2 regions of the Pectobacterium colocasium genome follow, and region 2 is predicted to be linked to the other one. Evidence: predicted binding sites of a transcription regulator. Region 2 holds the regulator's gene; the other holds the start of a gene.
What was found. Region 2 encodes LexA, which represses DNA repair genes until DNA is damaged. Its sites were predicted from a motif close to TNCTGTATGTACATACAGNA; they were not measured.

Region 1 (5,675 bases), 1.6 Mb from region 2:
TGCGTTTGACCGTATCGCCGTAGAGATAATCATTTTTTGTGTAGTGGCTGAAATTGCTGCTAACGTCATAACCCAGTTGCACGGCATAAAGCAGATCACCTTGAGGATTATTGACGACAATATGATCCAGATAACGCGTTTCGTATCTGTCCTGATAGGGACTAGGTTGGTTATCTGGAATCTGTGTATAGGGGGTATTCCAATGTGGAGACAAGTACTCGCGCGGGCTGGCAGGGGAATGGATATCGTACTGTTTTTCTTTGTAGTTGAAATTAATGGTGCGATTGAACATGTCGGTTATCGTTAAAAGATAGCAGGCCTTAGTAAACGATAACCCGCTGTCCCCAACCTGCTGCTCCACCACATCGTAACTGAAAGTAATCGTATCTCCCCAGAGACTTTTGATTTGTGCCAGATTCCAGGTTGCGGCGAACCTCGATTGTAATAATGTTTTGTCCCCGGAATGCGTGAGCGCAGATTGTCCTGACCAGTTACCCCATCTCACTTTCCATTGAATGGCATGTTGGGTAGCCGTTATTCCACCATAAAAATAGCTAGTGCCATCATCTTTTACCATTTCCCAGCGTTCAAACTCCGGGTAATATAAAATTTTACTGAAATCATATTGGAAACATTCAAAGGCAAAGCCGCCGGAAAGCACATTCAGATAGTCATCCTGGCGATTAACGATAAAAGTACGTTGGTTCTGGCTATCAATGATTTGCCATTGTTGATTGGCGTTTACGGTGCTGACACGGGCATTAATATCAATTTCTATTCCAGATTCAATAAACTGAGATTGAATGGCAGAATCTATTTTCCCTTTATTCAGTGTGTCAATGTTATTACTTGGAAGTGTCGCACGATGCCATTCATTTTTTGTTCTGATCAGTTCTGTTGCGCTATTATTGGTATAAATTTGATAAGTGTTGTCGCCTGGTGAGGCATTTCCTCGTGTTTCTACTTCTATTCTCTCAAAAGGCAGCTTCCAGCCTAACCCCAGGATACTGGTTGGCGCGCTGGCATTTGACTGATGGATTTCATTTTTAACATTACTGCCATAGGATGCCGTCACTTTCACATCCAGCTTGTTTCTTCCTTTTAGTGAAACCAAATCTAAAGGTAAATTGATATCACCACGAAACAAATTAACGCTGTCCTTGAATATGTTATTGATATTCTTTTCGAATTGACCTGGACGTATTTGTGGGGTTTGACTGTTCGTACTGTTACTCATTTTTTATATCCTTTTAATGAAGCGTATCAGTCAGGCTGTGTGCGTTAAATTATAGGCAATAATGTGTAATGGCGGTTATGGCTGTCTGGGGGATGAAAAATTATATTATGAACGGTGGTGGTATTTAAAAATCGCAGATAGCATTTCTGCTACCTGCGATATAATTAATCAAAAAAGAGAAATATAAGATTATGAATCACATTCTGCGACAACCAGAACGTTGACGCTACCATAAGCTTTATTGTTGGATTTGTCTTCCATATAACAGGTTGCAGAAATGGTGACACCGTTGCCGCTAAAACTGGATATGGAACTGGACACACTGATGGTTTTTAAGTGGTGGTCAGCACTACCGAACGAAAGTTCAAAGGCTTGAACCGCGACAGAGGCGTTAAGTACACGAGTTCCGAAATCGATATTCTGTGTTGCACCAGATTGAACTTTAGCAACTTGAAATTTTGTAGTGGACATAGCTAATCCTTGTTAATAAATAATTCTAGTGATCCTTTATTTCAGGAGTATTGCTGTTGGCTATTTCAATAACAATTAGTGCAAGATATAAATTATATTCAAGAAATAGTTTTGTCAATGTCCTTGAGATAAAAATAATTCGTGTTGTTATTTTATTATCTTATTGTTATGTATGGATTTTTATTTGATTTCTATAGTTATTATTTGTCTGGTAATTGTTTTTGAACCATTCCTTCAAAGGGAAGTGAAGGGATAATTTATTTTCTATAACTTATTCTGATAGTTCTGGTTTTAGTCGTTATCCATAAATAACGCAGGGTATGTAAAACACCGAGTGTGGTTTATTTTTTATGGCAGTTTTATTAAGCGTCATATCCAATGATAAATACGCGTGGAATAGCAACAAAAAATAAATGGTTATTAACCCGCGATGATTAATAAATCAGGCGTTGTGGCTGACAAATTTAACAATGACATCGTTATGACATGCTTAATGGGGATGTGGTCAAAATCAGTGTGGCTGGAGAAACTGGCTTAGCCGTGGTGAGTAAAAACCCTGCCGAAGCAGGGTTTGATGGTTCTGGATTGCCAACCTCAAAGAGGCATTTTTTAGAACGGAATGTCGTCGTCGAAATCCATTGGTGGTTCGTTGCTTTGTGCTGGCGTGCTATTTTGCGCTGGGCGTTGCTGAGACTGCGCGCCGCCGCTGAACTGGTTGCCACCCTGCGGCTGCTGAGGTTGACCCCAACCGCCTTGGCCGCCACCTGCATTGCCACCGCCTGCTGGTGCGCCGCCGCCCTGGCGTCCACCTAACATCTGCATGGTGCCGCCGACATTAACGACGACTTCGGTGGTGTAGCGTTCTACGCCAGCCTGATCGGCCCATTTACGGGTTTGCAGTGCGCCTTCTATGTAAACCTGAGAGCCTTTACGCAGGTATTCGCCCGCCACTTCTGCCAGTTTGCCGAACAGCACCACGCGGTGCCACTCAGTCTTCTCTTTCTGCTCACCGGTTTGCTTGTCACGCCAGCTTTCTGACGTCGCCAGCGTGATGTTGGCAACTGCACCGCCATTCGGCATATAGCGGACTTCCGGGTCTTGACCCAGATTCCCGACAAGAATCACTTTATTAACGCCTCTGCTGGCCATGCTCGTGTCTCCTGATGAATCAATTTATGTAAGTCTAAACGATCAATTTTATCATGATACACATTTGTATCATACCTGCGAAATGGCTTCAGAAACGAAAGTGAGATTTGCAGCGTTTGCAAAGTAAACGGATTTAATACTGGATATCCATTCAGTTTTTTTTATGCCATAATTGCTCGTTTCGTACCGGTTCTCTCCCTTCGAGAGGCGATGACAAACCGTTTTTATTCCGGGAAGTGTGTGAATGGATAAGATCGAAGTTCGTGGTGCTCGTACCCATAATCTCAAGAATATCAACCTGATAATCCCCCGTGACAAGCTGATCGTAATCACCGGCTTGTCGGGTTCGGGTAAGTCATCGCTGGCGTTTGACACGCTGTACGCCGAAGGGCAGCGTCGCTATGTGGAATCCCTCTCCGCTTACGCCCGTCAGTTCTTGTCGCTGATGGAAAAACCGGACGTCGATCATATCGAAGGGCTGTCGCCCGCCATCTCTATCGAACAGAAATCCACCTCGCATAACCCGCGTTCTACGGTCGGGACGATTACCGAAATTCATGACTACCTGCGTCTGCTGTTTGCACGCGTGGGTGAGCCTCGCTGTCCGGAGCACGATGTGCCGTTGGACGCGCAGACAGTCAGCCAGATGGTAGACAACGTGCTGGCGCAGCCGGAAGGCAAACGCCTGATGCTGCTGGCGCCGATTGTGAAAGATCGCAAAGGCGAACACAGTAAAACGCTGGAAAACCTGGCCTCACAGGGCTATATCCGCGCCCGTATCGACGGCGAAGTGTGCGATCTGTCCGATCCGCCAAAGCTGGAATTACAGAAAAAGCACACCATTGAAGTTGTCGTCGATCGGTTTAAAGTGCGCGACGATTTGGCGCAGCGGCTGGCAGAGTCATTCGAAACCGCGCTGGATCTCTCTGGTGGTAGCGTGGTGGTGGCGGATATGGACGACCCTACCCAGCCTGAACTGTTGTTCTCGGCGAACTTTGCCTGCCCGGTGTGTGGCTACAGCATGCACGAGCTGGAACCGCGCATGTTCTCGTTCAACAATCCGGCGGGCGCGTGCCCGAGCTGTGATGGTCTGGGCGTACAGCAGTTCTTCGATCCGGCTCGCGTGGTGCAAAACGCGGAGCTGTCGCTGGCTGGCGGCGCGATCCGCGGCTGGGATCGCCGCAACTTCTATTATTTCCAGATGCTGCGCTCACTGGCGGAGCACTATAAATTTGACGTCGATGCTCCGTTTGAAAGCCTAAGCGCCTCAGTCCAGAAAGTGATTCTGTACGGCTCCGGTAAAGAGAACGTCGAATTCAAATATATCAATGATCGCGGTGATACCTCGATACGCCGCCATCCGTTCGAAGGCGTGCTACACAATATGGAGCGCCGCTATAAAGAAACGGAATCCACGGCGGTGCGCGAAGAGCTGGCGAAATTCATCAGCAACCGTTCCTGCGCCAGTTGCGGCGGGACGCGCCTGCGTGAAGAGGCGCGTAACGTGTTCGTTGAGCAGACGACGCTGCCGCAGATTTCCGATATGAGCATCGGCCATGCGATGACGTTCTTCCAGAATATGAAGCTCAGCGGGCAGCGTGCCCAAATCGCCGAGAAAGTGCTGAAAGAGATTGGCGATCGGCTCAAGTTTCTGGTGAACGTTGGGCTGAACTATTTGTCGCTTTCCCGCTCGGCGGAAACGCTGTCCGGCGGTGAGGCGCAGCGTATCCGTCTGGCAAGTCAGATCGGTGCCGGGTTGGTTGGTGTCATGTACGTGCTGGATGAACCCTCTATCGGCCTGCATCAGCGCGACAACGAGCGCTTGCTGGAAACCCTGATTCATCTGCGTAATCTGGGCAATACCGTCATTGTGGTGGAACACGATGAAGACGCGATTCGCGCCGCTGACCATGTGATTGATATCGGTCCCGGTGCAGGCGTGCACGGTGGACAGATTGTTGCAGAAGGCACGATGGAAGAGATTATGGCGGTGCCGGATTCGTTGACGGGGCAGTTCCTCAGCGGCAAACGCAAGATCGACATCCCGAAACAGCGCGTACCTGCGGATCCGACCAAAGTGCTGAAACTGATTGGCGCGAAAGGCAACAACCTGAAAGACGTCACGCTGACGCTGCCAGTTGGGCTGTTTACTTGTATCACCGGTGTGTCGGGATCGGGCAAATCGACCCTGATCAACGATACCTTGTTCCCACTGGCGCAGCGTCAGTTGAACGGCGCGACGCTGGCAGAGCCTGCCGCTCACCGTGAGATTCAGGGGCTGGAGCATTTCGATAAGGTGATCGATATCGATCAAAGCCCGATTGGCCGCACGCCGCGTTCCAACCCGGCAACCTATACCGGTATTTTCACGCCAATTCGTGAGCTGTTTGCCGGCGTGCCGGAAGCGCGTACCCGCGGCTATAACCCTGGCCGTTTCAGCTTTAACGTGCGCGGTGGGCGCTGTGAAGCCTGCCAGGGCGATGGCGTAATTAAGGTCGAAATGCACTTCCTGCCGGATGTTTATGTGCCGTGCGACCAGTGCAAAGGCAAGCGCTATAACCGCGAAACGCTGGAAATTCAGTACAAAGGCAAAGGCATTCATGAAGTGCTGGATATGACTATCGAAGAAGCGCGAGAGTTCTTTGATGCCATTCCTGCACTGGCGCGGAAGCTGCAAACGCTGATTGACGTTGGCCTGTCCTACATTCGCCTTGGCCAGTCGGCCACCACACTGTCCGGCGGGGAAGCGCAGCGTGTGAAACTGTCTCGCGAGCTGTCAAAACGCGGAACCGGGCAGACGTTGTATATTCTTGACGAA
Region 2 (5,675 bases):
ATCTTGTTTGGCCGTTTTGACAATCTCATCATCGGGTTATTGCAGTTTAGCATGCTGGCGCTGCTGCTGATTTTAGGAAAGATCAGCGGATTGGGAACCCCTTACTATATTTCGCTGCTGGCGGCGGGTGGGATGTTTGTCTATCAGCAAATACTCACAGCCGGTCGTGAGCGCGATGCTTGTTTTAAGGCGTTCCACAATAATAAATACGTGGGAATGGCGATATTTATTGGTGTGCTGTTTGGCCTGTAAGCTGAACATCAGAGACAAAAAAGCAGCGATTTCTCGCTGCTTTTTTTATGGCACAACATCTACTGTGTTGGTAACGCTAAACACATCTGCGGCTTGATGGCGGCAGACCGTCCGCCATTTTCCAGCCTGACTACGCCTGCGTTGTCTTTTCTACTTCCTGACTATCGGCTTCCATTTCAGTAGATGAGCTGGCGCTTTCAATGGTCAAACGCACTTCCGGGGTGATCAGATCGCCGAGAATGTTGTAGATCGCGACGATATCGCCTTGTGCCGCTTCCGCGCTGTCGGTGATATACCCTTCTGTCCGTAAGGTCGCGACCAGCGTTGAGAACACCGCTTTATCAAAGAATTCCGGCGCGTTGATACCGTGCAGAACGGACAGGCGTTGCGCCATATTCCGGCTTTCTTTCTCCAGCGTGCCGCGGTTGATTTCTGGGTTCGCACACAGCAACGACAGCGTAATCGCATAGCGTTGCAGCGTTTCACGTACGCCTGCTGACAGCAATTGCAGCGTACGGATACGCGGCGGATTGATAGCCAGTTCACCGTCACGGCTGCATAGCAATTGCTGTTGAATCAGCTCGTTAGCCAACGTTTCCAGCACGCCCGGTAACTGTTCTTTGGAATAGTGTAGGAACAGTTCAGATTGCAGCAGCGGATAAATCAGCGCGATCTGTCGTACGACTTCGGCAAGCGTAATCCGGCGATGATGGATGACGATGCTGGCGATCAGCGACGGTAAGACCAACAGATGCTGGATGTTATTGCGATAGTACGTCATCAGAACGGCCTGCTCGCGCGGCAGAATGATGATATCGCCAATACTATCCTTCTCGACTTCGAACTTGTTCATGCTCAACGCATGTTCCAACAGTTCATCTGCTGTCTTTTTCGGAACCGTAATATCTTTGTGGTAAGGAACCTGGCGCAGCAGTTGCAGATAGCAATCCAACTGTTCTTGCATTTGTTCGCGCGTCAGCGAGCGCTGGCGCGATGCTAGCAAGGCCGTCGAACACAGGTTCATCGCGTTTGCCGCCGCAGAATTATTGATGCGCACCATGATATCCATAGAGATATCCTGCACTGTCGGCGTTAGCCAGCTTGGGCGCTGTGCTTCGATAGGGTCAATCGCATCACGCCATTGCGGAACATGCTGATTCAGATAGGTGGTCAATGGGAGCGGTTCGCCGAAGTTCACATACCCTTGGCCGAGATTACGCAGTTTGCGCAAACCGCGCACCATCTGCATAAAGCCTTCTTTTTCCTTCACCGCGCCGCGCAGTTCTTTCGCATAGGTGCCGACTTCCATCACATGCTCGTAACCGACATAAATCGGCACCAGCGTGATAGGGCGCGTACCGCCTCTGAGCATGGCCTGAATGGTCATGGCCAGCGTACCGGTTTTAGGCTCTAACAGACGACCTGTGCGCGAACGTCCACCTTCCATGAAGTATTCCACCGAATAGCCACGGGCAAACAGTTCACCCAGATACTCACGGAAAATCGTGGAATACAGCTTGTTGCCTTTGAAGGTACGGCGAATGAAGAAAGCGCCAAGACGGCGGAAGATTGGGCCTGCTGGCCAGAAATTAAGATTGATGCCCGCGGCGATGTGTGGCGGCACTAAGCCCTGATGGTACAGGACGTAGGACAACAGCAGATAGTCCATGTGGCTGCGGTGGCAAGGCACATAGACAATACCGTGACCATCCTGCGCCAACTGACGAACGCGTTCGGCGTTATGGACGTTTATCCCCTGATAAAGGCGGTTCCACGTCCAGCTTAAAACGCGATCCGACAGACGTACGGCCTCGTAGGAGAAGTCGGCGGCAATTTCTTCCATTAGCGCAATCGCGTTCTGCTGCGCTTTCTCAGTAGAAATCTTCTTACTGCGCGCCTCATCGTCCACGGCTTTCTTGATCGCTTTGGAATCCAGCAGCTTATTAAACAGCTCCTGACGTACCGGCAAGCGTGGGCCAACTGCCGCCAAACGTTGGCGAGAGAAGTGCATACGCGCGACACGCGCCAGTTTGTGGGCTATGGTTTTGTCTGTGCCATGCTCGGTCGCCATATAGCGCAGTGACACTGGGCTGGAGAAGCGGACAAAACTGTCACGGCCTAGCCACAGAACGGCGAAGAATTTCTCAATACCGTTGAGCAATCGCAGGTGCGGTGTGGCCTGAGAATGGCCTTCCCGACCCGGAGAACGCCCAAACATCACGGAAACCGGCACCATCTGAACGTCTAAATCTGGATTGGCGCGATGCAGGTCCAGATAGTCGTGGAACAGTTTGACGGATTTCTGCTTGGGTACGTAATAGCGGAAGACACGCGGCCCGTCATTAATAAAGACGTGGCTTGGGAGTTCGACGCCGTTGAATTCGAACGACTGCGAGGGATCGGGTAACCCCAATGCCAGGCACTTCGCACGTAGCGTCAAGAGATCTGCCTGAGAGTTATAAGGCAGAACATAGAGTATAGGACGTGAGGGATCTAACCCCAGCTCGACCACAGGATCTGCGGGAATAACTTTGCTTTTAACCAGCAGTTTCAGTGGGAGATTCAATAGTTTATAGTAAATTTTACGCCAACCTGACATAACAACTTGGAGCCTCTTGTTAGCAATGCGCCGCAAGGATACCAGAAACTGCGCCGGAGATCTGTGGTGATGAGACAACATGAGCGCGTTAAAATGCGAACTATTTTGCATAAATAGCGGAGGATAAATGAATAAAGCAACGGGGATGATCCGGATTATTAAGGCGACCGGTTATTCCCTTAAGGGGCTAAAGCAGGCATGGCAGCATGAGGCGGCGTTTCGTCAGGAAACCGTACTGACTATTGTCGGCGTGATTATCGCGTGTTTGCTGCCAGTTACGCTGGTTGAAAAACTGCTGCTGATCGGGTCTGTCGTATTGATTATGCTCTTTGAGTTGGCTAATAGCGCCATTGAAGCGGTTGTCGATCGTATTGGCCCTGAGCATCACGAATTATCCGGAAGGGCGAAAGATATCGGCTCGGCAGCTGTTTTTGTTGCCATCGTGTTAGCCGCTGTCGTATGGGTCAGCATTCTCTGGCAACATTTTGCCTGACGGTACGCATAAATGAATAAAAGTCAGAGGCTTTGCCGATATCTCCATTCCCAATTGTGGCTTACCTGTATATACTCACAGCAAGACTGTATAAACAACCAGGGGGCGGAATGAAAGTATTAACAGCAAGGCAGCAGCAGGTTTATGACCTGATCCGCGATCATATTGCGCAGACCGGAATGCCACCAACGCGCGCGGAGATTGCTCAACAGCTGGGGTTTCGCTCTCCCAATGCGGCTGAAGAACATCTGAAAGCGCTGGCGCGTAAAGGCGTTATTGAGATTGTATCCGGCGCTTCTCGCGGTATTCGTCTGCTGATGGAAGAAGAAGCGGGCATTCCTCTGGTTGGTCGCGTGGCTGCCGGTGAGCCTCTGCTGGCACAGGAACATATCGAATGTCACTATCAGGTTGATCCTGCCATGTTCAAACCCAGCGCTGATTTTTTGCTGCGGGTGAGCGGTATGTCAATGAAAGATATTGGTATTATGGATGGCGATTTATTGGCCGTGCATAAAACAGAAGATGTACGTAACGGTCAGATCGTTGTCGCGCGTATTGACGATGAAGTGACGGTGAAGCGCCTGAAAAAGCAGGGCAATATGGTGCATCTTCTCGCGGAGAACGAAGAGTTTGCCCCGATTGTTGTCGACCTGCGTCAGCAAAGCTTTTCGATAGAAGGCTTAGCAGTTGGCGTGATTCGTAACAGCGACTGGAGCTAACGGTTCATAGAGATGCACTGTTCACCTGTCTGAATCAGTGCATCATCCTCTTTCTCTTTCTCTTTGTGTTAATCGCGTCATGTGCTAGTCACTTTATGTGTGGGGTGTCCCGCGTGTTAAGCTGCTAGCTGTATATATTTCGTTACATTTATCGTGTGTTCTCTACGATTCCTCTTACCACCTGTTTTCCCACTGCTTTTGCGGTGATGTTCTCTTTCCTAACGTCTTTTTTAGCTACAGATTCCTATTTTTCAATTTTAATCGAAATATTCGACTATAATTTTTATCAAGATAAGCATTTTTATCTTGATTGGTTGTTTGGTGATTGATCATCAGCGATCACATTTAGGTTGGCCCGGCAATCAAGGGAGACAGTGGCGAAGCACACCGTGATGGTTCACACCATGATGACGCTGCTTACTGAATAGACCGATTTATCTGATTATCTGAAACTGACGCATAAGTCGGTAGTCACGATTTTTATGCGCAATTCACCTAAGGTACGGAGATTCTTATGAATAAAGACCAAGCCAGCGGTAACTGGAAACAGTTTAAAGGTAAAGCGAAAGAGCAATGGGGCAAATTAACGGATGACGATCTGACGGTCATCGAAGGTAAACGTGACCAACTGGTAGGGAGAATCCAGGAGCGTTACGGGTACGCAAAAGAAGCGGCAGAGAAAGAAGTGAAGCACTGGGAAGAACACCACAAATATCACTGGTAGTGAACGTGATGCTTCTGCGCAGAAAGAGACGATAGCCCTTGGGGCTATCGTTTTTTAATCGAGGTTACCGCTTTTTAATTGGAACCGTGTGGTCGTGGTCGCAATGATCCGGCTGTTTGCACGATGCCACTTCCTGACAGCCGCCACATAGCCCGTGAGCTTCCACAACGCTGTGACGTAGCGTAAATCCTGACTGCTGTGCCAGGCTACGTAGTGTTTCTTCCACACCTTCGGTTTGACGTTCCGTGACCTGCCCGCAGCGATCGCAGATGAACAGGGCTGATGTATGGCTGTGGTCTTCAATATGGTGGCACAGCACGTAGCTGTTGTTTGACTCAACTCGATGAATGAAGCCTTGTTCCAGCAGAAAATCCAGTGCGCGATAGACGGTCGGCGGTTTGGCCTGAGGTTCGGACACTCGCAGCAGATCCAGCAGGTCATAAGCGCTGATAGCGCCGGACTGCTGCGCCATTAGACGTAAAACCTCTAACCGCTGCGGCGTGAGACGCACAGCGCGCTGCTGACAAATCTGTTCAGCCTGGGCAAGAAGTTTGTCCTGTTTGGTTGAATCCATTGTCATATCACCCTGACGCATTGAGGAACAAGACGGATATCTTACCACGGCTGAAGAAAAACGCCGAACTGGCGGCGTTTTCCTGCGAAAACAACTTCCTGTAAAAACAACGAACAGAAGTCCCTGTAAAAACAGCGGACAGAAGCGCTACACGACCAGGTCGATGAGCAGCGCCCGTAAAGGTGTTTCTGCCTGTAGCGTCAACGCCGTTTCTTCTTTGACAAAGGCGCCGTCGCCGCAATGTAGGGCTTCACTGTGCTGATTGCCTTTTACCACCATTGAACCGTGGATCAACTGGAGGTATGCCTGATTGC

Region 1: a site for LexA is predicted at 2,995-3,014, ahead of uvrA (excinuclease ABC subunit UvrA). Genes of this name have one in related genera too.

What each region holds. Positions count from the first base shown of each region.
Region 1 is NZ_CP084032.1:3,944,849-3,950,523, reverse strand. Features, by position in the region: gene LCF41_RS17910 (RHS repeat domain-containing protein) at 1-1,237, opposite strand, end outside; gene LCF41_RS17905 (hypothetical protein) at 1,427-1,708, opposite strand; gene ssb1 (single-stranded DNA-binding protein SSB1) at 2,318-2,857, opposite strand; gene uvrA (excinuclease ABC subunit UvrA) at 3,102-5,675, shown strand, end outside.
Region 2 is NZ_CP084032.1:637,569-643,243, forward strand. Features, by position in the region: gene ubiA (4-hydroxybenzoate octaprenyltransferase) at 1-252, shown strand, start outside; gene plsB (glycerol-3-phosphate 1-O-acyltransferase PlsB) at 383-2,851, opposite strand; gene LCF41_RS02915 (diacylglycerol kinase) at 2,979-3,344, shown strand; gene lexA (transcriptional repressor LexA) at 3,455-4,063, shown strand; gene LCF41_RS02925 (CsbD family protein) at 4,578-4,787, shown strand; gene zur (zinc uptake transcriptional repressor Zur) at 4,852-5,361, opposite strand; gene LCF41_RS02935 (pirin family protein) at 5,509-5,675, opposite strand, start outside.